3 regions of the Vreelandella sp. F11 genome follow, and region 1 is predicted to be linked to each of the others. Evidence: predicted binding sites of a transcription regulator. Region 1 holds the regulator's gene; each other region holds the start of a gene.
What was found. Region 1 encodes FNR, which switches genes on or off when oxygen is low (the NO sensors DNR and NnrR bind a similar motif). Its sites were predicted from a motif close to TTGATNTANATCAA; they were not measured.

Region 1 (7,576 bases):
ATTAAAGCCGTTGTTGGCTACTTTAAATAGATGTATTGAGTTTCGCGTGAAGCATGGTTAGCAAAAGCCGATACTTTGGTCGTGTATCAAAAGTCGCTTCGACTTTAGCGTGATAGCTAAAGGTATAACAACGTTCTACTTGCTACTTGGGAAGTGAATCCTTTATACCCGTACAGCCACCTTCATATAATAACCGATAAGCTATTAGGAAGCGCTGGAGTGACGCCTTCGATATGAATCAGTATCACGAAGAGCCATTTTTAATAAGACTTACATACTCTTTAGTTCGCCTTTAGTTGAACGAGGTTAAACCCCATGGTCGATGTGGATCTATCCCAGCTGCCGTTTACGCTTCTTGACGATGAGGGGCGTGATCACATTCGCCGTGGCATTGACCTTGCCTATTTTGATCGTGACGAAATCATTTTAGAGACTGGCCAAGCGGGGGAGTTTGTCTTTCTGATTCATAAAGGCGAAGTGGCTGAAATCGACCCAACGCTACCCTCGTCCACCTCACGTATTGGCCACTACACGGCGGGGGATCTGTTTGGCGCGATCAGCATTCTCAACGGTAAAAGCCGTTATCGGTTTAAGGCTGAGCAGGAGTGCCTGTGTTATCTCCTGCCCAAGGCACTGTTTCAGCAGTTGTGCCGCCACTATCCCGATTTTAGTAATTTCTTTCGCCAGTCGCTGACCCATAAGGCTCGCCTGCTGACCGAAAAGCGTGCCGAGGGAGGCGTCACCATGGCGGGCTTTATGCTGGCCAAGGTGAGTGAGTGTATGCGCGAGCCGCTGCTGATGGCGGCGGCGACCGATATTGCCAGCGCGGTAAAACAGCTCAATGAGAGCCATGCCGACAGCCTGCTGGTGGAGACCCAGGACAGGCTGGGCATGGTAACCAAAACCGATCTGCTCAACGCATTAGTGTTGAAAGGCAGCGCAGTAACGTCAGCAGTGGATGAAGTCGCCCACTTCAACTTGGTGACCGCCGCGCCGGATCAGTACTTATTTGAAGTATTGGTACTAATGACCCGCCATAAAGTGGCACGTGTAGTCGTGATGGAGCAAAACGCCTTAAAGGGCGTGGTCGAGCTCACCGATGTGCTTAGCTTCTTCTCAAGTCGCAGCTATGTGGTGAGCCTGCAGGTAGAGCAAGCAAGCAGTTTAGAGGCGCTTTCGGCGGCCAGTCAGCGTACGCCGGAACTGGTCAAAGCGCTGATGGCCCAGGGCGTTAAGCTGCGCTTTGCGATGGATCTGCTCGCTGCACTCAACGGCCGTATCATAAGTAAAGCCTGGGAGTTCACCACTGCTGAGCGTTATCAGGAGCAGAGCTGCATGATGGTAATGGGTAGCGAAGGGCGCGGTGAGCAGATTCTCAAAACGGATCAGGATAACGGCTTGATCCTGGCCGATGAAGCCCAGTGGCCTGACCTTGAAAGCCATATGCAGACGCTCACCGATACGCTGATTCAGCTGGGCTATCCGCCGTGTCCCGGCAATATTATGGTGTCGAACCCTGAGTGGGTGGCGACGGTATCGCAGTGGAAGGGCAATATTGCCAAGTGGGCCAGGGAGCGGGATGGCGACAGCCTGATGAAGCTGGCGATTATGCTCGATGCCCACGCGGTGGCGGGTAACCCAAGCCTGCTTGAAAGCGTACGTGATGAGCTGTTTGAACGCTGTTCGAGCGATGAACTACTGCTCTCCTATTTCGCCCGCACGGCGCTGCGTTTCTCGACCCCGCTGACGCTGTTTGGCTCGCTGAAAAAGCCCCAGCACGGTATCGATATTAAGAAAGGCGGCATCTTTCCGATTGTTCACGGTGTGCGCACCATGGCGCTTGAACGGCGGATTAAAGCCACCTCAACCTTTGACCGCCTGGATGCACTAGCGGCCGATGGTCGCCTGGATCGTCGTTTTGCTGAGGATCTGGGGGAGGCGTTGGCGCTGTTTTCCGAGCTGCGTCTTAAACAGCAGCTAAGCGCATTGGAAACGTCTTCGGACACAAAAGAAGCTAACCCCCAAAACGGCAGTCGCGCTAACCGCGTTGTCGTGCAAAACCTCTCTTCCCTGGAGCGCGATCTTCTGCGCGAAGCGATGCATATTGTCAAAGACTTTAAGCAGCGGCTTTCCCATCGTTATCATTTGGAGTATTCGTGAGCGGAATGCGGCTGTTAGATCGACACGTAGCGCTATTTAGCGGTTCATTGCGCACCTTGTTGCGCCGCGAAAGTGATCGTCGGCGTTGTGCTGATTCTCCCTATGCCTGGCTGTTTCAACCCTATATGGGCGAGGAGTTGGTAGCACTCGCCTGTACGACAACGCCCACGTCGTCATCGCCGGTGATCAGTTTGGCCGCGGTGGCGCTGAGCCAGCAGCAGGTACGAACCAGCCGCGCTTTTGTGATGACGTTAGGCAATACAAAACTGCCCGAAAGTGCCGCGCTGCGCCGTCATCATTTGCTGTGCGAGGCCGGGGAGGTGCAGCCGACAAGCAGCGCTAACTTGAGCGCGTTAGTGGAATTTATCGGCAATCGACCCATAGTGGGCTGGCAGTTGGAGCAGCGTATTGGGGCGTTGAATACACTACTGACCAAGCGGCTAAATTTTGCCCTGCCCAATGCCCAGGTTGATGTGGCGAGACTGCATCAGCGCCAACTGCGGCGACTGCATCCCCAGGTAGAAGCGCCCAGCAGCTTCACCCAGGCGTTGGCATGCTGGCAGGTACCCGCCATGGGCGTGCAAAGCGTACTGGGCGAGGCCACCGCCAGCGCACTGCTGTATATGCGCCTGCAGCGCGTTATGGCACAGGCTGCTTAGGAAGGAGCGACGAGTAGTTGGGTCAAGGCGAAGAGTGTTGTTAGAATAGCCCCCAATTATTTCTGTGTAGCACCTCTTCTCTTCACCATACCCTCGGCAGTGCCTATACCATGCAATCTCTTGATCACTTTGATCCTGCTCACCTTGATACAGTTGTAGCCACCCCAGCTAACGCTGAGCAAAACCAGCCAGAGCTGGCTGATGCCAAGCAGAAACGTGAATTTAACAAGCTGCAAAAGCGTCTGCGCCGGGAAGTGGGCAATGCGATTATTGATTACCAAATGATCAATGAAGGCGATCGCGTGATGGTGTGCCTCTCCGGCGGAAAGGACAGCTACACCATGCTGGAGATTTTGCGCAACTTGCAGCGCAACGCGCCGGTCAATTTTTCACTGGTGGCGGTCAATCTGGATCAAAAGCAGCCGGGCTTTCCCGAGCATGTGCTGCCTGCCTATCTGGAGAAGCAGGGCGTGGAGTACCATATTGTCGAGCGCGATACTTACTCGGTGGTGAAGGAGAAAACCCCTGAAGGCAAAACCACCTGTGCGCTCTGTTCACGACTGCGCCGTGGCTCGCTGTATGGGTTTGCCGAAGAGATTGGCGCCAATAAAATTGCCCTGGGCCATCACCGGGAAGATATCCTCGAAACCCTGTTTCTGAATATGTTTTTCGGCGGTAACCTGAAAGCGATGCCGCCCAAGCTGTTATCCGATGATGGAAAGAATATCGTTATTCGGCCATTGGCTTACTGCAAAGAGGCAGATATTGCTGAATTTTCGCGGTTGATGGAATTCCCGATCATCCCCTGCAACCTCTGCGGCTCCCAGCCCAATATGCAGCGTCAGGTAGTCAAAGAGATGCTCGCGGAGTGGGACAAAAAGTTTCCGGGCCGCCTGGAAAGCATGTTTAAAGCGGTGACCAATATTGCACCCTCCCAGTTGGCAGACCGCAGCCTGTTTGATTTTGAAGGCTTAGAGGCCAAACAGGCGGAACTGCTGGCAGGGCGCATCCAGGCCTTTAACGTCAGCTAACCGTTTGCTCTTCCTCTTCAGCGAGGGTAATCAAGCGCGGCATGTCGAGAATGTTGACCTCTCGCCCGGAAACCGCCACCACGTTCTGCTGCTGAAAGCGGCTTAAAATGCGGCTGACGGTTTCCACCGCTAAGCCCAGGTAGTTGCCAATATCGGCTCTGGGCATTGAGAGGCGAAAACTGTAGGGCGAGTAGCCCCGGCGACGAAAACGATCCGAGAGAGTAATCAAGAAGCTCGCCAGCCGCTGATCAGCGGTTTTACGCGACAGCAGGCGCATCATACGCCGATCATCGCGTAACTCTTTACTCATGCTGCGATACAGCTGGCCACGTAGCTCAGGGATCTCTTCCGAGAGCAGATCCAGGCGGTCAAAAGGGATCTCGCATACGGTGGTGGTTTCCAGTGCAATAACGCTACCGGGATAGTGCTCTTCGTCAATGCCATCCAGCCCCACCAGTTCACTGGGCAGGTAGAAGTTTGTCAGCTGTTCGCTGCCGTTACCTTCGGCGGTGATCTGTTTCAAACTCCCTGAACGCACCGCGTAAACACTGGTGAAAGTGTCCCCCTGGCGAAACAGAGGCTCGCCTTTTTTCAGCGGCGCACGGCGGCGAATAATCGCATCGAACTGCCCCATATCGTCCAGCTCAAGGGCAAGCGGCAGGCACAGCGAGCTAAGGCTGCAGGTTTGGCAACGTGCTTCGTGGAGTAGCGAGCGCCGGCTGCTCATGGGTTCCAACATACGATGCTCCTTGAGTGGGTCAGGGTAAAATTAGTAAATTCTTACTTATTATAGTCGCGTTAGCATGCCTGCAATAAGATGATTAAACAATCTTAGAGTAGCGCTGCCCCGTTTGCCCAGAAAGATGGGCATCGAACGCCATGGCTAAATGGCGAATCAGCAGCCGCCCCATGGGCGTGGCATTAAGTTGATCACCACTACGGGTCATTAGGCCATCTTGCTCGGCGCTCTGTAAACGTTCTAGCGCGGGTGCAAAATAGCGGGGGGCATCAATATTCCAGCGCTGGCTGACCGCAGCAAGATCAATGCCCATATCGCACATCAGCCGCTCAATCACATCCCGGCGGATGAGGTCGTCGTTGCTCAGCCGCACGCCGCGTACGGTGGCGAGCTGGCCCTGATCCAACGCCGTTTCGTAGCTGGCCAGGTCACTAGGATTCTGCGCATAGACGTCATCAATGCGCGAAATCGCCGAAACGCCAAGCCCGATTAAATCGCACTGAGCATGGCTGGAGTAGCCTTGAAAATTGCGCTGTAGCGAACCTTCTCTTTGGGCAATGGCGAGGCGATCGTCTGGCCGGGCAAAGTGATCCATGCCGATATGCACATAGCCTGCCGCGGTGAGCATCTCGATGGTGGCGCGCAGAATCGCCAGCTTCTCTTCACCCCCTGGCAAGTCATCAACATTAATACGCCGCTGGGGGGCGAATCGCTCCGGCATGTGTGCATAATTAAACACTGAAAGACGCGCGGGGTTGAGGTCAATCACCTGGCGAAGCGTATTCGTAAAACTCTTTTCTGTCTGAAACGGTAAACCATAAATAAGATCAAGATTGAGCGAGCGAAAACCCAGGCGATGCGCCTCCTCCATCAGCGTTTCGGTCAGTACTCGAGGCTGAATGCGGTTAATCGCTTTCTGCACCAGCGGGCTTAAATCCTGCACGCCCAGGCTAATACGGTTAAAGCCTAACGACTGTAGGTGACGCAGGGTAAACACATCCGCTTCGCGAGGATCTATCTCAATGGCGTAATCGCGATCAACCGACGATGAAAGGCCAAAACGGGCGTCCAAGCGATCGATCAGGTCGCCCATCTGATTCAGACTGAGAAAGGTCGGCGTACCGCCACCCCAGTGCAACTGCTCCACCGGTCGTGATGTATCCAAGTGGCGGGCAGTCAGCACCATCTCGCGGTCAAGCCGGGCTATATAGGGCTCGGCCAGCGCGGTGTTCTTGGTGGCTATTTTGTTACACGCGCAGTAGAAGCAGATCTTGCGGCAGAAGGGCACGTGAACATACAGCGAGAGTGAACGCTTACTGGCATTGCTACGCTGGAGTGCCTGGGTCAGGTCGTCAGGCGTAAACTGGTCGTGAAACGACAGTGCCGTAGGGTAGGAAGTGTAGCGCGGGCCGCTAGTGTCGTAGCGGCGCAGCAGGGCTTCATCCCAAACCGGCGGCACGGGCGCTGCCGCCAAAGAAGAGGCAAGAGGTGAAACCGCAGGGGCATGAACGGGCATGAAGGGGCGCTCCGACGTGAGGTAATGCCGCTAGCCTAACCCGTGACGAAAGCGTAAAGATTGAGCCATGTCATGCTATTAGAGGTTGTGTGCCGTCAGTGCCCAGAGTTGCCAAAGGGCAAACGCGATAATAGTCAGTGCCGCCACGCTGCGCGTTGCCGGGTGACGAATCAAATGGCTGAGCTGGCGCGCGGCCAGGCCGGTGGCAAGCAGCGCGGGCAGGGTGCCCAGTCCAAACGCGCCCATGAGTAAAGCCCCCTGGAGCGGGTCGGCAATCGCTAAGCTCCAGGCCAACATGGAGTAGACTAGCCCACAGGGTAGCCAGCCCCAAATGGCCCCCAGGGCAAAGGCTTGGGGAAGATGCACCACCGGCATTAATCGCCGTCCCACAGGCTCGATAAAACGCCAGAGGCGGCGGCCAACGGCTTCGACCTTGAGCAGCCCCTTCCACCAGTTGGCGATATAGAGTGCCATCAGTATCAGCATCAGCGCGGCAAACACCTGAAGTAGCAGTCGCGCCGTGGCGGACAGCGAAAATAGCGTGCCTAGCAGGGCAACCAGTGCGCCTGCACTCATATAGCTAATAATACGGCCTGCATTGTAGCTGAGCAGTAGGCCCCCCATGCGCGCTGGATGGCGCATGCTGGGGGGCACGGCAAAGGTGAGCGCACTCATGATGCCGCCGCACATGCCAATGCAGTGGGCGCCGCCCATCAAGCCAAACACAAACGCCGCCATTAGCGGCGGCAGATCAACCCCCGTCGGATTCATGACCGTGGCTCTTGGTCGTCGGGTGTCTCTCTCGCTGCTGTTTCAGAGCGCTTCGCCTGCTGACGCTGACGACGCTGTTCAGGGCTGAAGTCGTTCTCATCTTCATCAAACAGAATACGGTGCGCCGGCCCTTCCAGGTCGTCGAACTGATCATTCTTCACTGCCCAGAAAAACGCCCAGACGGCGAGGCCGAGTAGGATTAGCGAAAGCGGAATAAGCAGATACAGAATCGTCATGCGGTTACCGGTGTTGAAGTGCCAAGCGATAGTACAGGCTGGGGGCGCCAGCGTGACAGTCGCAGGGCGTTACCGACGACTACCAGCGAGCTAAGCGACATACCAATGGCGGCTAGCCAGGGCGGTACCAGCCCCATCGCCGCCAACGGCAGCGCTGAAAAGTTATAGCACACTGACCAAATCATGTTCTGGCGCATGATACGCCGCGTTGCCCGGGAAATCTCGATGGCCTCAAAAATCCGCATCAGGCGAGGGCTGAGCAGCACCGCATCGGCGCGGGTGCGGGCTAAATCCGTCGCACCATTCATGGCAATCGCCACATCGGCACCGGCTAACACCGGCACGTCGTTGATGCCATCGCCTATCATCACCACGGTGTCGCCAGCGGCTTGAAGTGCTTTCATACGGGCCAGTTTGCCCTCGGGGCTGACGCCTGCGTGCCAGGTGGTGATATTGAGCTGGTC
Region 2 (7,576 bases), 470 kb from region 1:
TTGGGTGGCAGGTAGCCGAGTAGCAAGCTGGTTAATCAGCGCCAGCTCCTCTTTCATGGCGTAGCGTGCCACCTTGAGTTTGATTCGATTTGGCGGCAACGCCTCCCAACCGGCTAAGATATTATCAAGGTTGGCAATCAGCGCCGCAGGCGCCCCTTGAAGCAGTGGATAGGGGGGCAAAAGCGCGGGCAGATTTGCAGGCCATTGGCGCTGGGCGCAGTCGAAACCAAACTGCACTGAGGGTAACGTTGGCGTGGCTTTCTCGCCGCGCTTAATGGCAGCAAGGCAGGCCAGGCTTTCAGCTTCTGCTTCCGCCAGGGTTTCCATTGAGAAGCCAGGCAGCGGGGCTATCTCGCCCCACTGGCCGTTGATCGTCACGAGCAACCCTTCTCTGCTGACCAGCCGCTGGCCTTTAAACATCAACGGCTGGCGTAGCGGTAGCGAGTAGCGATAAAGCGCCAGTTGCATTATGGGTTGCGCGGATAGCGGGTGAAATCCGGGCGGCGCTTCTCGTTAAAGGCGTTGCGCCCCTCCTGGCCCTCTTCGGTCATGTAGTAGAGCATGGTGGCGTTACCCGCCAGCTCTTGAAGCCCGGCCTGTCCGTCGCAGTCAGCATTGAGTGCGGCTTTCAGGCAGCGCAGCGCCATGGGGCTATGCTGCAGCATCTCCCGACACCAGCGCACGCTCTCTTTTTCCAGCTCTTCGAGCGGCACTACGTGGTTGACCAACCCCATTTCCTGAGCTTTGGCGGCATCGTACTGGCGGCATAGAAACCAGATCTCTCGCGCCTTTTTCTGACCCACAATACGCGCCATATAGGAGGCGCCGTAGCCGCCATCAAAGGAGCCGACTTTAGGGCCGGTCTGGCCAAAAATAGCGTTATCGGCGGCGATGGTCAGGTCGCACATCATATGCAGCACGTGGCCACCGCCAATGGCGTAGCCCGCCACCATCGCGATAATCGGCTTCGGGCAGGTGCGAATATCACGCTGGAAATCCAGTACGTTAAGGTGGTGAGTGCCCTCTTCATCCTGGTAGCCACCGTAGTCGCCACGGATGCGCTGATCACCGCCGGAACAGAACGCTTTATCGCCAGCACCGGTGAGAATAATCGCGCCAACGGCGCTGTCGTGGCGGGCGCGATTAAGCGCTTGAGCCATCTCGCTCACCGTTAACGGGCGAAAGGCGTTGCGCACCTCGGGGCGGTTGATGGTGATACGCGCAATGCCATCGGCAGTGGTGTGATACAAAATATCCTGATAGCCATCGGAGCAATCCTGCCACTCTACCGGCGCATAGAGTTCTGATTCAGTAAGTCCGTTAATCATGCCACTCTCTTTTTCTTTGCCAGGTTTTTTAGTTAGTTTTCTTTATCAGGGATGGGGTGTTTACAGTGAATCGTTTAACCCAGCATACCTGTAACGACTAAGCCCAGCGCCACAATGCTTAACAGCGCAGCCCCACCGTACATCAGTTTTTTGTTAAGTGCGTCACTGCCCACGCTGATATCAAACATCCCATGGCGCAGGCGGTGGGCGGCGTGGAATAGCGGCAAACACACCACTGCGCCGACAAACAGAAAGCCAGGCACGCTAAACAGCAGCGCTGATGCCCGCTCGTAGCTCAGCGCCTCGGCAGGCAGCAAGCCCAGGGGCAGTAGAACGGCGATAAACAGAATAACGGCGGGCAGTAAAACAGCGAAACAGACGCCGCCCGCGCTGAAAAGTCCCCACCAAAGCGGTTCATCAAAAGCTTGTTTATGCTGAACATCGTGCTTGTTCATATTCATGCCCCCCTTCCCAATAGCCAGAAAAATAGCAGCGCGACCGCTACGACTCCCGCCCACTGCCCGGCGACGATGGCCTGATCAGGCAAGCTATGCCCGGCGATACGCAGCGGCATTACCCGTGGGAATAGCACAAAGAAAGTGGCGGCGTGGAACAGGCTGGCAGCCAATGCGACAAGGTTCAGCAGCAAGACAATGGGCGAGCCCATAAAGGCGATCCACCCCTGCCAGTTCTCCTCCCCTTGCAACAGAGCAACCATACCGGCGAGTAAACAGAGCGTAAAAAACACCAGCGGTAGCACCGTGGCTTCACGCAGCATATAAAGCTTGAAAAAGCGGTGTTTTAGCCACCAGTTGCGTTTCAGCGGCGGCAGGCGTTGCGATGATGATTTATTCATATTCGTTCTCCTCAGCCTACCCTTTAAACAACGCAATAAGCGTATGTTTAGCAGCCTCGACCTTGCCCTGATTTACTGCGGCGGCGGGGTCAACGTGTTTGGGACACACCTTTGAGCAGAAGCCCACAAAGGTACAGCTCCATACGCCGTCGTGGCGGTTAAGCTCGGCCATGCGCTGTTTTTTGCCGTGGTCGCGGCTGTCCAGGTTGTAACGGTGAGCCAGCGTTAATGCCGCCGGACCAAGGAACTCCGGATTAAGCCCGAATTGGGGGCAAGCGGAGTAGCAGAGACCACAATTAATGCAGTTAGCGAACTGCTTATAGCGAGCGAGCTGTTCAGGTGACTGCTGGTAGGTTTCCGGCGCTGTGGGGTCGTAGGATTTTACTGGGTTGTCATCGATCAGATAGGGCTTCACCGCCGCCAGGTGCTCAAGAAAGATCTCCATATCCACCACCAGATCCCGCTGCACCGGGAAGTGGGCCAGCGGCTCAATACGAATATCGCCCTCGTAATCGCGCAGAAAGGTTTTGCAGCCCAGCTTGGGAATGCCGTTCACCATCACCCCGCAGGAGCCACAGATCGCCATACGGCAGGACCAGCGATAACTCAGCGTGCTATCAAGCTGCTCCTTGATATGGTTGAGAGCATCCAGCAGCGAAGTGCTGTCGTCCACCGGCAGGTCATACTCCTGCCAGTACGTCTCAGTCGAGGTGTCCGGCAGGTAGCGTTTGACGCTGATGTGTTTGGTTCTGGCGTTGTTAGTACTGGTCTTATTAGTACTGGAGCTATTAGTACTCTCACGCTTGGCAGTGATCTGATCGGTACTCATGCCTTTTCTCCCTTGCCCGCATCGCCATAAGCCCGCTCCGCCGGGGCGGAGAATCGTACATCGACGTCCTGCCAGCGCAGCTCAGCATGAGCTTCGCCTCGGTAGAATACCTGGCTATGCTTGAGGTAGTTAACGTCATCGCGCTTCTGCATGCCTTCATCCAAGCGCTGGTGGGCGCCGCGGGACTCACGGCGCTCAAGCGCGCCCAAACAAGAGGCTTCGGCAATATCCAGGCCACACTCCAACTCCAAACACTCAAGTAGCTCGGTATTAAAAATCTTGCTGGTATCGTTAACGCGAACCTTGTTAAAGCGCGCACGCAGTTGGCGCATGGTATCCAGCGAATGACGCATGCCCTCTTCGGTGCGATAAATCCCGCAGCCGCTCTCCATAGCCTGCACCATGGCGTGCTTGAGTTCCACCCAGCTCTCCTCACTGCCGGTGCCATCACATAGCCGCAGCAGTTTGGCTTGCTGGCGGTCACCCTGGGCTTCCAGCAGGCGCTCATCCGCCCACTCGGTTTGCGCTGCGCGCTTACTTGCCTGCTCACCCGCCAGGCGGCCGAAGACCAACAGCTCAGTTAGCGAGTTAGAGCCCAGTCGGTTGGCGCCATGCAGGCCCACCGAGGCACACTCCCCGGCGGCGTAGAGCCCGGCAATGGAGGTTTCGCACTGAGGGTTGGTTTCAATACCGCCCATGGTGTAGTGCACCGCCGGGCGAATGGGCACTGGCTCTTTGACTGGATCGACGTTGATATAGGATTTGGCCAGCTCGCAGATAAACGGCAGGCGCTCCAGAATGTATTTTTCACCCAAGTGGCGCAGATCAAGATAGACCACGTCGCTGTCGCCAAACTTACCGGTGCGGCCCGCCTGCTGCTCCTGCCAAAAAGCCTGGGAGAGCTTGTCCCGCGGGCCCAGTTCCATGTACTTGTTCTCCGGCTTGCCAAGCGGTGTTTCCGGGCCAAGACCGTAATCCTGTAGATAGCGATAGCCATCTTTATTAAGCAGAATGCCACCTTCGCCCCGGCACGCTTCGGTAATCAAAATGCCGGAGCCAGGTAAGCCGGTGGGGTGATACTGAACAAACTCCATGTCCCGCAGCGCCACACCGTGCCGGTAGGCCATCGCCATACCGTCGCCGGTGACAATGCCCGCATTGGTGTTAAAACGGAATAAACGCCCTGCACCGCCGGTAGCCAGAATCACCGCTTTGGCACGCAGCACGGTTAACTCGCCAGTGGCGATTTGTAGCGCAATCACGCCAATCACAGCGCCTTCGTGTACCGCCAGGTCGAGCACGAAGTATTCGTCGAAACGCTCGATCTCAGGATATTTCAACGAGGTCTGGAACAGGGTGTGAAGCATATGGAAGCCGGTTTTATCAGCGGCGAACCAGGTGCGGGCGGTTTTCATACCGCCAAAGCGGCGCACCTGCACCTGTCCATCGTCCTTACGGCTCCAGGGGCAGCCCCAGCGCTCCATCTGTACCAGCTCTTGGTAAGCATGGTGAACAAAGTAGTCGACAACGCCCTGCTCAACCAGCCAGTCGCCACCCGACACCGTGTCGTCAAAATGCGCCTGGTGAGTATCCTCGGCACTGGTCACAGCAGCCGCCCCGCCTTCAGCCGCCACGGTGTGCGAGCGCATGGGGTACACCTTGGAGAGCAGCGCAATACGCTGAGGGGTGCCCTGGGTTTTGGCCTGCTCGGCAGCGCCAATAGCAGCACGTAAGCCTGCGCCACCCCCACCGACAATGACGATATCGAAATCTCGCTGCTGCATGACAATCCCTTCCATTAGCCAAGTCAAAGGTGGTACCGGCGGCACTCTTCGGTGCCCTTTCATTACTTCAACTTACCACGCCCTTGGCAGGCCCTGCTCATTAGTCCAAAGAACTATTGACGTGCGTCAAGCAAGTGGAAAATCGAGTCGGTATTGCTGTTCCCCCCACGTTGAAGCACCTACTCTTCAAGCCACTCACTGCAAGGCAGATAGCTATCCGCCAGGCAATACCAAGCAATAAAAGAAGCCCAACCAGACTCAAGAAAACTAAAGAGAGGTGCCGCATGATGACGAATGCTCAACCCTCACCGCGATGGAAACTATTAGCGCCGCTTGCAGTCGCTATCATCGTCGCGCTGATACCCACGCCCCCGGGGCTTGCCCCTCATGCGTGGTATTTTTTCGCCGTTTTCCTCGGCTGCGTAGTGGGCTTGATTCTTGAACCGCTACCGGGCGCGGTGGTGGGCCTAATCGGCGTCACCCTGGTGGCGCTGCTTTCAAGGTGGGTGCTGTTCTCTCCGGAACAACTGGCAGCTGGTGGGTTTAATGCCGCTAACCAGGCCTTTTCATGGGCGGTGTCGGGCTTTACCAACTCGACGGTATGGCTGATTTTTGGTGCCTTTATGTTTGCCTTGGGGTATGAAAAAACCGGCCTGGGTAGGCGGATATCGCTCTGGTTGGTCAAGGCAATGGGGAAGCGTACCTTGACCCTTGGCTACGCGGTGATGATTGCTGATGGCATTCTGGCCCCCTTTACGCCCTCCAATACGGCGCGCAGTGCGGGCACGATCTTCCCAGTGATTCGCAACCTGCCACCGCTTTACGATTCGCACCCCAATGACCCCAGTATGAAGCGCATGGGTAGCTTTTTGATGTGGACAGCACTTGCGTCTACCTGCGTAACTAGCTCGCTGTTTTTGACCGCCCTGGCCCCTAACTTACTGGCCATCGCGCTAACCGAAAGCGCCACTGGTATCCATATCAACTGGGGGCAGTGGTTTATGGCGGTAGCACCGGCGGGCATTCTGCTGCTTCTGTTGGTGCCGCTGTTGAGCTACTGGCTATGCGCCCCCGAAGTGAAAGCGGGCAGTGAAATTTCCGACTGGGCGGGCCAGGAGCTAACCAAACTGGGGGCACTGACCCGCCATGAAATCATGCTGGTCATGATGGTGGTCACCGCCCTGCTGCTATGGATTTTCGCAGGCGACATTATCTCTGGATCGCTGGTGGGCCTACTGGTGATCTGCGGCATGCTGTTAACCGGCATTGTGACCTGGAGCGATATTCTCGATAACCGAGCCGCCTGGAATACCTTTGTATGGTTTGCCACTCTGGTGGCGCTCGCGGGTGGTCTCAGCCAGGTGGGATTCGTTAACTGGTTTGGCGGTGTGGTCGGCGGGCAGTTAAGCCACTTCAATCCGCTGATGGCCATGGTGGCACTGGTGGTTATCTTCTACCTACTGCACTACTTCTTTGCCAGCGTAACGGCCCACGTTACCGCCCTGCTACCGGTGATTCTGGCGGCGGCATCGGGCATTGCCGGGCTGGATATGCAGATGTTTATCCTGCTGCTACTCCCCACCCTCGGCTTTATGGGTATTCTCACCCCTTACGGCACTGGGCCCAGCCCGGTTTACTACGGCAGTGGCTACCTGCCGAGCGCACTGTTCTGGCGGCTAGGAGCCATCTTCGGGCTGCTTTTCCTGGTGGTTTGGCTCGCGATCGGCCTGCCCTGGTTAATGGTGATTAGCTGATAAACATTAGCCTAGCGCGCGGTACCAGGCATTGAGCTGCTGAGCAATCATCCCCGGTTGCTCAGCATGAAGATTGTGGCCCCCCTCCAGCGTGATATGGCGCAGGCGCGGGGCCATCCTTGTTAGTTGCGTCGCCAGAGTGTGGAACTTGGTGTCCCGACGACCTGAAAAATAGCTGACCGGTAGCGAAGCACTTTCCAGCCACTGCCAAAGCAAAGGCTGATGCCCCAAGGATGTTGACCGCAGCATTTGGGCGACGGCTGGCCCTCGATTCGCTAAGCGGCGTTGAATCTGCCGAAGCCGCTGGGCCTCCGTGAGATCGACAAACACCGGCTGCTGATACCAATCGATAAGTACGTCTTCCAACGGCTCTTGCTCAAAGCGTCGCGCCCAGCGTTCATCATGAGCAATACGGCCAGGACACTCACTGGCGGGTAGCCCAGGGTGAGCGCTCTCCAGCCAAAGCGCTTCCAGCCCCGGCGGTTGGCGGCTGGCATGGTACAGCGCCAAGCGCCCTCCCAGGGAATAGCCCAGCAGGCAGTAACGGCTTACACCGTGGCTTATCAGCGTATCGCCAAGCCAGTGGTGAAACGCTTCAAAAGAGGCTACCTGCTCCTGGTGATACTGGCCGTGGCCGGGCAAATCCAGCGCGAGGCAGTTAATACCTGCCAAGCCAGCGATGACCTCACCCCAGTCCTGTCGATCGCCCAACAAACCGTGGAGCAGTATCAGGGTCGGCGCCTGCTTGTGAGGTTTACAGCTCACGCGACGCCCCTCGAACCGCTGCGCCAAGCGACTTGAGATCATCGGCGACCTGCTGGTGGGGCACGTTCACCTCGATCAACGTAACGCCCGACTCTAACGCCTGGGTATAAGCCGCTGCGAAGGCTTCCAGTGAGCTGGGCGCCGAGTAGCCAAGCCCAAACATCTTGGCGGCATACTCGAAGTTAAGCCCATGTGGCTGGCGATAATAGCGCTCCAGCAGCTCCCCCTCTTTGGGCACCGGCAGCATATGAAAAATACTG
Region 3 (7,576 bases), 790 kb from region 1:
TTCCAAATAGCCCCAGCCACGACCGGCTATCGCCGCCAGAACATCAGGCCCGCAGGCCGCAGTGTCATTGAGTAAGGCCGTATACCAATCGCCCACCGCTGATGCGTCCGTATTACCCACTGCACGCAGACAGGCACACAGGGTTTCAATGTCGCCCACTTGTGCGGCGTCTTCTCCACATCGTCGCAGTGCAACAACTAACGGCTCCGGCAACGGCTGGTGCTCTAAACAGTAGCACAATGAGTGAATAACGGTGGTGGGCAGTTCAGGCAGCCGCAGTGCTAGCGATTCGGCGTCAGGTGTGTCCATACGCACGACGTAATCGGCAATCCCTTGTAACCCCAGCGCCTGCCAATCAATCGTTTGCTGGCCGCTCAAGTAGGCCTCAACCGGCTCAAAATGTTGGCTGGCCGCCAGCCCACGCTCGTGTGTGGCGCGGGCATTGAGCATCGCTTGGAAGGTGACGCTAGGTGTGAAGGCGAGGGGATTATCCTTCATTAGGTGATCCACGTCCGCTGTTTCTTTACGGCCTACTTGCGCAACGGCACGGCCTAACGTCTCCAGCAGCCGGTTTAAAAACGCATCGCGCTGGGCGGGGGCTATCATACCCTGCTCATCCAACGGCAAGGCTAAGAACCAAATGGCAGGCTCAGGCATATCGCCAAGCCGAAACACGATGGCTAGGCGTGCCTGGCTCTGCCAGGGCTCAGGCCAGGCCAATTCGCCACTCTCGAAGGCAGCGAGTGACTCCCGTGGGCAGGGGGCGACATGGCGTCCCATATGGAAAAGGGTAACCTCACCACCGCTGCGGGTAAAAAACTCATCAAGGGTTTTAATTGGTTGCATGACATCCTTCCGCTTTGCAAGCGTGCACTCTACCTTGCTGATGTGGCACTGTCAGCCGCAGTGACTGATAAACATGGTGTAAATGGCAGAGCCTTAAGGCATTAGCATTAATGACAATGCGGTTAAAAATTAATCAACTTTGCTAAAGCCCCATGAGAGCAAGCGTTGCGACACCTTTCCATAGTTTATCCACAGGCTCGTGCAGGTTTTCTGTGAGTCTATGGATAACTTCCCGCGAGTGTTGATAGGTGGCAAGGCGCCCGCTGAGTGGGGATAATAGGCAGACGATATACTTATTCATTTTACAAGGTAGTGACAAGCGACTTTATGAGTACTTATCAACCGTTGCAGACAGCGCTCTTAGAGCTTGAAGCGTCGATGAAAGCCGCCGATCTATGGCGTATGCCAACACCCGATGCAGAGGCATTTGCCAGCCAGCAGCCGTTTTGCATCGACACCATGTCGCTGCCGCAATGGATACGCTTTGTGTTTATTGCCCGCTTGAACGCCCTGATGGATGCGCGTGCCGCTATGCCCGCAAAGTGCGAGGTGGCTCCCGCCGTGGCGGCCTACTTGCAGCAGGAAAAAACACCCGCTCACCATCAACTGCTGATTGTGCGTGCGGTAGAGAAGGTCGACCAGATCGTCACTGAAAGCACTTAAAGCGGCATATCACTAAACGCACAAAGCCCACCGTGAGGCAGGCTTTGTGGATAATATCCGCTAGCGGTTTTGCAGGCGGCTTAGAAGCGGTAGCTGAGGCCTGCCATGACCACGAGAGGGTCGATCTCAACAGTACCTGCCGCCGCACCGTTAACGCTGGCATCGGTATCGATGTCGATGTACCAAGCTGCGGCGTTCAGCGCCCAGTGATCATCAATCAGTAGATCAACGCCTACCTGGCCCGCTGCACCCCAGGAGTCATCCAGGTCTAAATCACCAATCGCCAGCTCTTCATCGGAGAAGTAGGTGTAATTAATACCGGCGCCGACATAGGGCTGTACGCGCGACTGGGTGCCGCCCAGCGGGTAGTACTGTAGCGTTAAGGTCGGCGGCAGGTGCTTGGTCGAGGCGATATTATCGCCGTTCAAATGAATGTCGTGTTCAAACGGTAGTGCGGCCAGGAGTTCAACGCCGACTTTATCGTGAAAACGATAGCCCAAAGTAAACGCGAAATCGGTTTTATCCTGTACATCCACGGACAGCGCACCGTTGGCTAGCGAGCCGTTGTCACTTTTAGGGGCGACTTTGGCAACACCCACGCGGGTGAAGAAGTCACCAGCGCCGTAGGCAAATACCTGGCTGCTGGTCATCATTGCCGCAGCGGCAACAGAGGTTACAAGTAGGGTAGGCAGGGCGGCTTTACGCATGGGTTCACTCCTGGTGTTAAAACAGTCAGTTTTAAACGACTAACTAGTTGCAAAGCTGGGCGGCCATTCGATAGCCGCTTAACGATGAAGCCAGTGTAACGAGACCCAGGGAGTGGATTATTGACCCAGGGCAAGGGTTGTTAGACAAACGTTATCGTGGGATAGGGGGGGGCCAGGGAGGTCGAATTCAGGAGCGGGCTGCTGGCCATTTGACTGGCCCATTTGACTGGCCCATTTGTATGGATGTATGCGCAGCGATATGAAGTATTTTTAGTTTGCGATGCGTGTTTTTCTGGTATGCTCGGTAATAGGCATGTTTGAATGTTAATGAGTTTTTTATAAAAAAATCATTAAAAAACAACTTGATATACATGTTTTAATTTTTATTGACAATACTAAAAAATAGTCACAGATGATGATATGAGTGAGCATTTTCAAGTCAGCACTGATATGTGAGTTGAGGCTTGTAATTTGCTAATGATGTATTTTAAGTATTTGATATTGTTGTATTTAAAGAAAATCCCATCTGGAGGAATAAACTGTTAGCACGAGGCTGGAAAATACCTACTTTAACTCCTCAAAAAGGATAATGCATGGCTAAAGTAAATTTGGATGCCCTAATCCCACGAGAAGACTTTGCGGTAAATGAAGGTAATTCAACATCGCAGTTTGGGCAGACCCTGCAAATTCGGGATCTAGAAAAAGGGTCTTTTTTTTACCCAGTTCTCCGAAAGCCAGATTTCCAGAGGGAAACAGCAGATTGGGCTCCTGAACGAATTGCTAGCTTTATAGAGAGTTATATTGGTGGAGACTTGATCCCTGCAATAATTCTGTGGCAAGCAGGTTCCAACATTTTCGTGATCGACGGAGGTCACCGACTTAGTGCGTTGATTGCATGGGTTCACGATGACTACGGCGATGGTGATATTTCTAGAGTTTTTTTCGAGCAGAAAATTTCCGACGATCAGAAAGATATTGCCGAAAATACTCGGAAGTTGATTGCAAGGCGTGTTGGCTCTTATAAAGACATCCAGCATGCGGCACAGTATCCTGATCGTTCAGAAGAAGATCATGCGGAAAGAGCTAAAAAACTTGGATTTATAGCTTTACAGCTTCAGTGGGTAAAAGGGGACGCAGAGAAAGCTGAGGAATCCTTTTTTAAGATCAATCAACATGCGGCGCCCATAGATAAAACTGAGCTTCGTGTTCTTAAGTCTCGAAAGAAGCCAAATGCCATTGCTTCGCGTGCTATAATTAGAGCTGGAACTGGACATAAATATTGGTCTAAATTTTCATTTAATATACAAGCTGATATTGAGAAAATATCTAACGAAGTTAATGACCTTTTGTTTATGCCCAAGCTTCAAACGCCTATCAAAACTTTGGATCTGCCCGTGGCTGGTAAAGGTTATTCAGCCGCATCATTGCCACTTCTATTAGATTTTGTAAATCTTGTGAATGATGTGTCTGCAGAGTCCAAATTAGAAGATGACCCTGATGGGGAAAAGACAGCCCTCTTTCTCAAAGAGGTAAGGCGTCTCCTGAATAGGATTACCGGCATACATCCCTCTTCTCTTGGTCTTCACCCTGTAGTTTATTTCTACAGTGCAGCAGGTCGTTATCAGCCTACAGCTTTTTTGGCAGTTGTATCCTTCTTAAAATGGGTTGATAGAAAGGGTAGGTTTTCTCATTTCACTGATGTCAGAGAGCAATTTGAGTCCTTCCTTTTAAGATACAAGTCTATACCTAATCAAATGGCCAACAAACTTGGTAGTGGTTCTAAGGGGGGCGCAAAGAGGCTCGCTGACTTTTATCAAACTCTTTTCGAATCGCTTATAGATGGTAAGTCTGAGGAGGAGATTAAAGAAATGGCAAAGGCAAATGAAAGATATTCATTTATTCAATTTGAAGAGCACTTTGTCGAATCAACTCAGGAGAAATTCTCGACTAATGTAAAGTCGGCCACTTTTATAAAGGATGCATTGGCAAATCCAATAAAATGTAAAATTTGTGGCGGGCTAATCCACAGGAATTCAATTACAGTGGATCATGTTGAACGAAAAAGGGAAGGCGGTGCAGGAATACAAGATAATGCACAAATCACACATCCATATTGTAATACCACCTATAAGAATTAGCGTCTGCTGCCAATTTAAGTGCTAGTAGTACGCTTCAACGGGGGGCGTGAGCCGTCGTTGTGCTTGACGTTAGCAGCCTATAGGGGTTCGGAGATGAAGAAAGGAGCGATGTACCTCGACTACGAGGGAAAGCCTCAGTTCAAGGTTAATGTAACTCGTTTTATATTAAGGGAGAGTGAGTTGGTTTTCGATTTTTCGGGTTCTGATGAAGGGGCTAGGTATTCGGGTAGCTGTCAGTTAAGTCGAAATGAAAATTCATTCGAGGGTGATGCCCGGTATCGATACGCAGGCGAATCAAATGAGAACAGGGCCAGAATAGAGCTTATGCTGCACGTAAATTCCAATGAAATCTTAGTGACCGGGGTTTGGACTGACGAGGGAGAAACGATACCTTATGACCTCCATGCTGAGCTTTGTGATGATAGCAGCTAGCACATATGAGCCTGCTCACTGTAGTAGGCCGCAGGTTTTTTTATTGGCAGCGTGAGCGGCTAATATCAGTGATCTTCATCTGACATGGTTGATGTGGATGTCTTACTGTGAGGCTAACTTGTTGTGGTAGTTCGCCACGGCTAGACCGGGTGATTCCTTACAGGTTGTTTTGGGGCACTATAAATTCATCAGTTAACCTTAACCTGCATTCGTCCTATTCAAACAGCAGGTTACTTTGCCATCCGCAGTTATTTTCTGGTTCATCGCCAGTGTAATCGTGCATGCCTGAAGGGTGGATGGAGGACGAGTGACGCGATTAAGAAAGTCAAAGGCAGCCTGAAAACCGGCTGCCAGATGAAAAAAAGCCACTAACGAGTAGTGGCTAACTATTGATTACTGAGACGGTCTGGGAGGAGGGCGAGCGGCCTCAATGATCCGCTCACCTCCTAAGCTCCCACCATTCAACGCCGACCTATTCAGCCGTTGCCAATAGGCTGGCGTTGCCGCCCGCGGCGGTGGTGTCGATACATAGATGGCGCTCCACCACGTAGCGATCCGGCGAGATGGTCTGGGTTTCGAGCGGTATGATGGCGCCGTCGCGTTTGGCCAGCGCAATGCGCAGTTCACGCGTCCAGTCGCTGTTGCCAGCGGCGGCCACCGCTGCAATCCCTTTGACCTCGCTCAACGTCTCGGCTGAAACGTTGCCATCAAGCCCGGCTACCGGTGCGCCTGCATCGGTCAGCGGTTTCACCGCCTGCTCGGCACCCGGCGCGACTATGACAGCGGCACAGCCAGCGCCTAGGGCCTGCGCTGCTTGAGCAATGGCGATATCCAGGGTTGGCCCAAGGCACAGCACCACGCCCTTGGGGTACATTGCCAGACGGTTGCTTTCACCTGTCGGCCCCGGCAGCGTCTGCGCCGTCATATCCAGCGCTGCCGTTTCGGCAAGCGCCTTACGGATTACACCGCCTTTACCGGAGAGTGCCTTGCGCAGTACCTCAATGCGATTGGGTCGTACCGCCCAGTTGCGTGCATCCAGCCCGTCGAAGGCCGCTTGGAGGTCGCTGAGCGAAACGGCGTTCCCCTCAGGTGCTTCGTGGCGCTCAGCCTCCGCGGTGCGGCGGAAACGGTTGACGTAGAGCGGGCCACCGGCCTTGGGCCCGGTGCCCGAAAGCCCCTCGCCACCGAACGGCTGGGAGCCAACAATGGCGCCAATTTGGTTACGGTTGACGTAGACGTTGCCGACATGGATGCGCTCGACGATTTGCTGCACGCGGTCGTCGATGCGGGTATGCAGGCCGAAGGTTAGCCCGTAGCCCTTACCATTGATGTCGTCGACTACCTTATCGATATCCCGCGCCTTGAAGGTGGCGACGTGCAGCACCGGGCCGAAAATTTCACGTTCGAGATCTTCGATGCCGCCAACGTCGATCACCGCCGGGGTGACGAAGGTGCCGTTCTCCGGTGCGGACAGCTTCTTGAGCACTTTGCCGGCTTTCTCTTGTGCTGCCACATAGTCGCTGATTTCGGTCTGGGCATCGGTGTCGATCACCGGCGAAACGTCGGTGTCCGTGTTCCAAGGGTCGCCAATGGTGAGTGCGTCCATGGCGCCGTAGAGCATGTTGAGCAGGCGGTCTCGGGCCTCTTCCTGGACATACAGCATGCGCAGCGCGGAACAGCGCTGACCAGCTGACTGGAAGGAGGAGATCAGGATATCGCGCACCGCTTGTTCGGTCAGCGCTGTGGAGTCCACGATCATGGAGTTTAGCCCGCCAGTTTCGGCGATCAGTATTGCATCGGAGCCCGCGTTCTCGGCCAGCGCTTTGTGGATGATTTGGGCTACCGGGGTCGAGCCGGTGAAGCAGACCCCAGCGATACGTGGATCGCTGGTCAGCGGGCCACCTACCGTTGGGCCATCGCCAGGCAGTAGCTGTAGCGCCGCTTCCGGTAAGCCAGCTTCACGCATCAGCTCGACGGCGCGGGCGGCGATCAGCGGCGTCTGTTCGGCGGGCTTGGCGATTACCGCGTTACCGGCCACTAAGGCAGCAGCAATCTGCCCGGTGGTGATGGCCAGGGGGAAGTTCCATGGGCTGATGCAGACGAAAATGCCGCGGGCGCTGCCGGGCTCTTCCGCTTCCAACCGCTCGCCTTCGTTGGCGTAGTAGCGTAGGAAATCCACCGCTTCGCGCACTTCGGCGATACCATCGAACATCATCTTGCCCGCTTCACGGGTGGTGATCACGGTTAGCTCAGCGATATGTTCTTCGTAGAGGTCGGCGGTGCGGCGCAGTACCGCGGCGCGCTCGGCCGCTGGGCGTGCAGACCACTCTTTAAAACCTTGTTCGGCGGCGTCGAGGGCAGTGGTGACCTCTTCCGGGGTGGCTTCATGCACCTTGCCAATTACCCGTGAGCCGTCGGCAGGGGAGACGGCGTCGCGCGCCGGGCCCTGGGGAGCGGGGTTGCCCACCAGCATGGGGCCTGCTGTCCAGGTGGCGTCGGCAAACGTTTCGCGAGCATTGAGCAGTGGCAGGATTGAGGCGGGCTCATTGATCCGGTAGCCCTTGGAGTTTTTGCGCTCAGGCGCAAACAGCTCGCCAGGCTGGCGGATCAGGGGGCTTGAAACGTCGTTGCCGAGCTGCTTAAAGCCTTCAATGGGATCCCTTGATACATCGCTTGGTGGAATCGAGCTATCAACTACCTGGTTAACGAACGACGAGTTTGCACCGTTCTCCAGCAGGCGGCGTACCAGATAGGCTAGCAGGTCGCGGTGCGCGCCAACCGGGGCATAAA

Region 2: frdA (fumarate reductase (quinol) flavoprotein subunit) is a predicted target of FNR. The motif match lies at 4,914-4,927, and genes of this name have one in related genera.
Region 3: ACFIOZ_RS13330 (OmpW/AlkL family protein) is a predicted target of FNR. The motif match lies at 2,337-2,350, and genes of this name have one in related genera.

What each region holds. Positions count from the first base shown of each region.
Region 1 covers NZ_CP170448.1:3,694,962-3,702,537, reverse strand. The annotation lists gene ACFIOZ_RS17000 (DUF294 nucleotidyltransferase-like domain-containing protein) at 316-2,160, shown strand; gene ACFIOZ_RS16995 (DNA polymerase III subunit epsilon) at 2,166-2,819, shown strand; gene ttcA (tRNA 2-thiocytidine(32) synthetase TtcA) at 2,930-3,850, shown strand; gene fnr (fumarate/nitrate reduction transcriptional regulator Fnr) at 3,843-4,589, opposite strand; gene hemN (oxygen-independent coproporphyrinogen III oxidase) at 4,672-6,105, opposite strand; gene ACFIOZ_RS16975 (sulfite exporter TauE/SafE family protein) at 6,184-6,876, opposite strand; gene ccoS (cbb3-type cytochrome oxidase assembly protein CcoS) at 6,873-7,112, opposite strand; gene ACFIOZ_RS16965 (heavy metal translocating P-type ATPase) at 7,109-7,576, opposite strand, start outside.
Region 2 covers NZ_CP170448.1:4,163,478-4,171,053, forward strand. The annotation lists gene menC (o-succinylbenzoate synthase) at 1-468, opposite strand, end outside; gene menB (1,4-dihydroxy-2-naphthoyl-CoA synthase) at 468-1,328, opposite strand; gene frdD (fumarate reductase subunit FrdD) at 1,403-1,789, opposite strand; gene ACFIOZ_RS19065 (fumarate reductase subunit C) at 1,786-2,184, opposite strand; gene ACFIOZ_RS19070 (succinate dehydrogenase/fumarate reductase iron-sulfur subunit) at 2,201-3,013, opposite strand; gene frdA (fumarate reductase (quinol) flavoprotein subunit) at 3,010-4,797, opposite strand; gene ACFIOZ_RS19080 (anion permease) at 5,082-6,551, shown strand; gene menH (2-succinyl-6-hydroxy-2,4-cyclohexadiene-1-carboxylate synthase) at 6,558-7,316, opposite strand; gene menD (2-succinyl-5-enolpyruvyl-6-hydroxy-3-cyclohexene-1-carboxylic-acid synthase) at 7,306-7,576, opposite strand, start outside.
Region 3 covers NZ_CP170448.1:2,903,895-2,911,470, reverse strand. The annotation lists gene ACFIOZ_RS13340 (DUF3549 family protein) at 1-846, opposite strand, end outside; gene ACFIOZ_RS13335 (YqcC family protein) at 1,174-1,509, shown strand; gene ACFIOZ_RS13330 (OmpW/AlkL family protein) at 1,590-2,216, opposite strand; gene ACFIOZ_RS13325 (GmrSD restriction endonuclease domain-containing protein) at 2,810-4,354, shown strand; gene putA (bifunctional proline dehydrogenase/L-glutamate gamma-semialdehyde dehydrogenase PutA) at 5,259-7,576, opposite strand, start outside.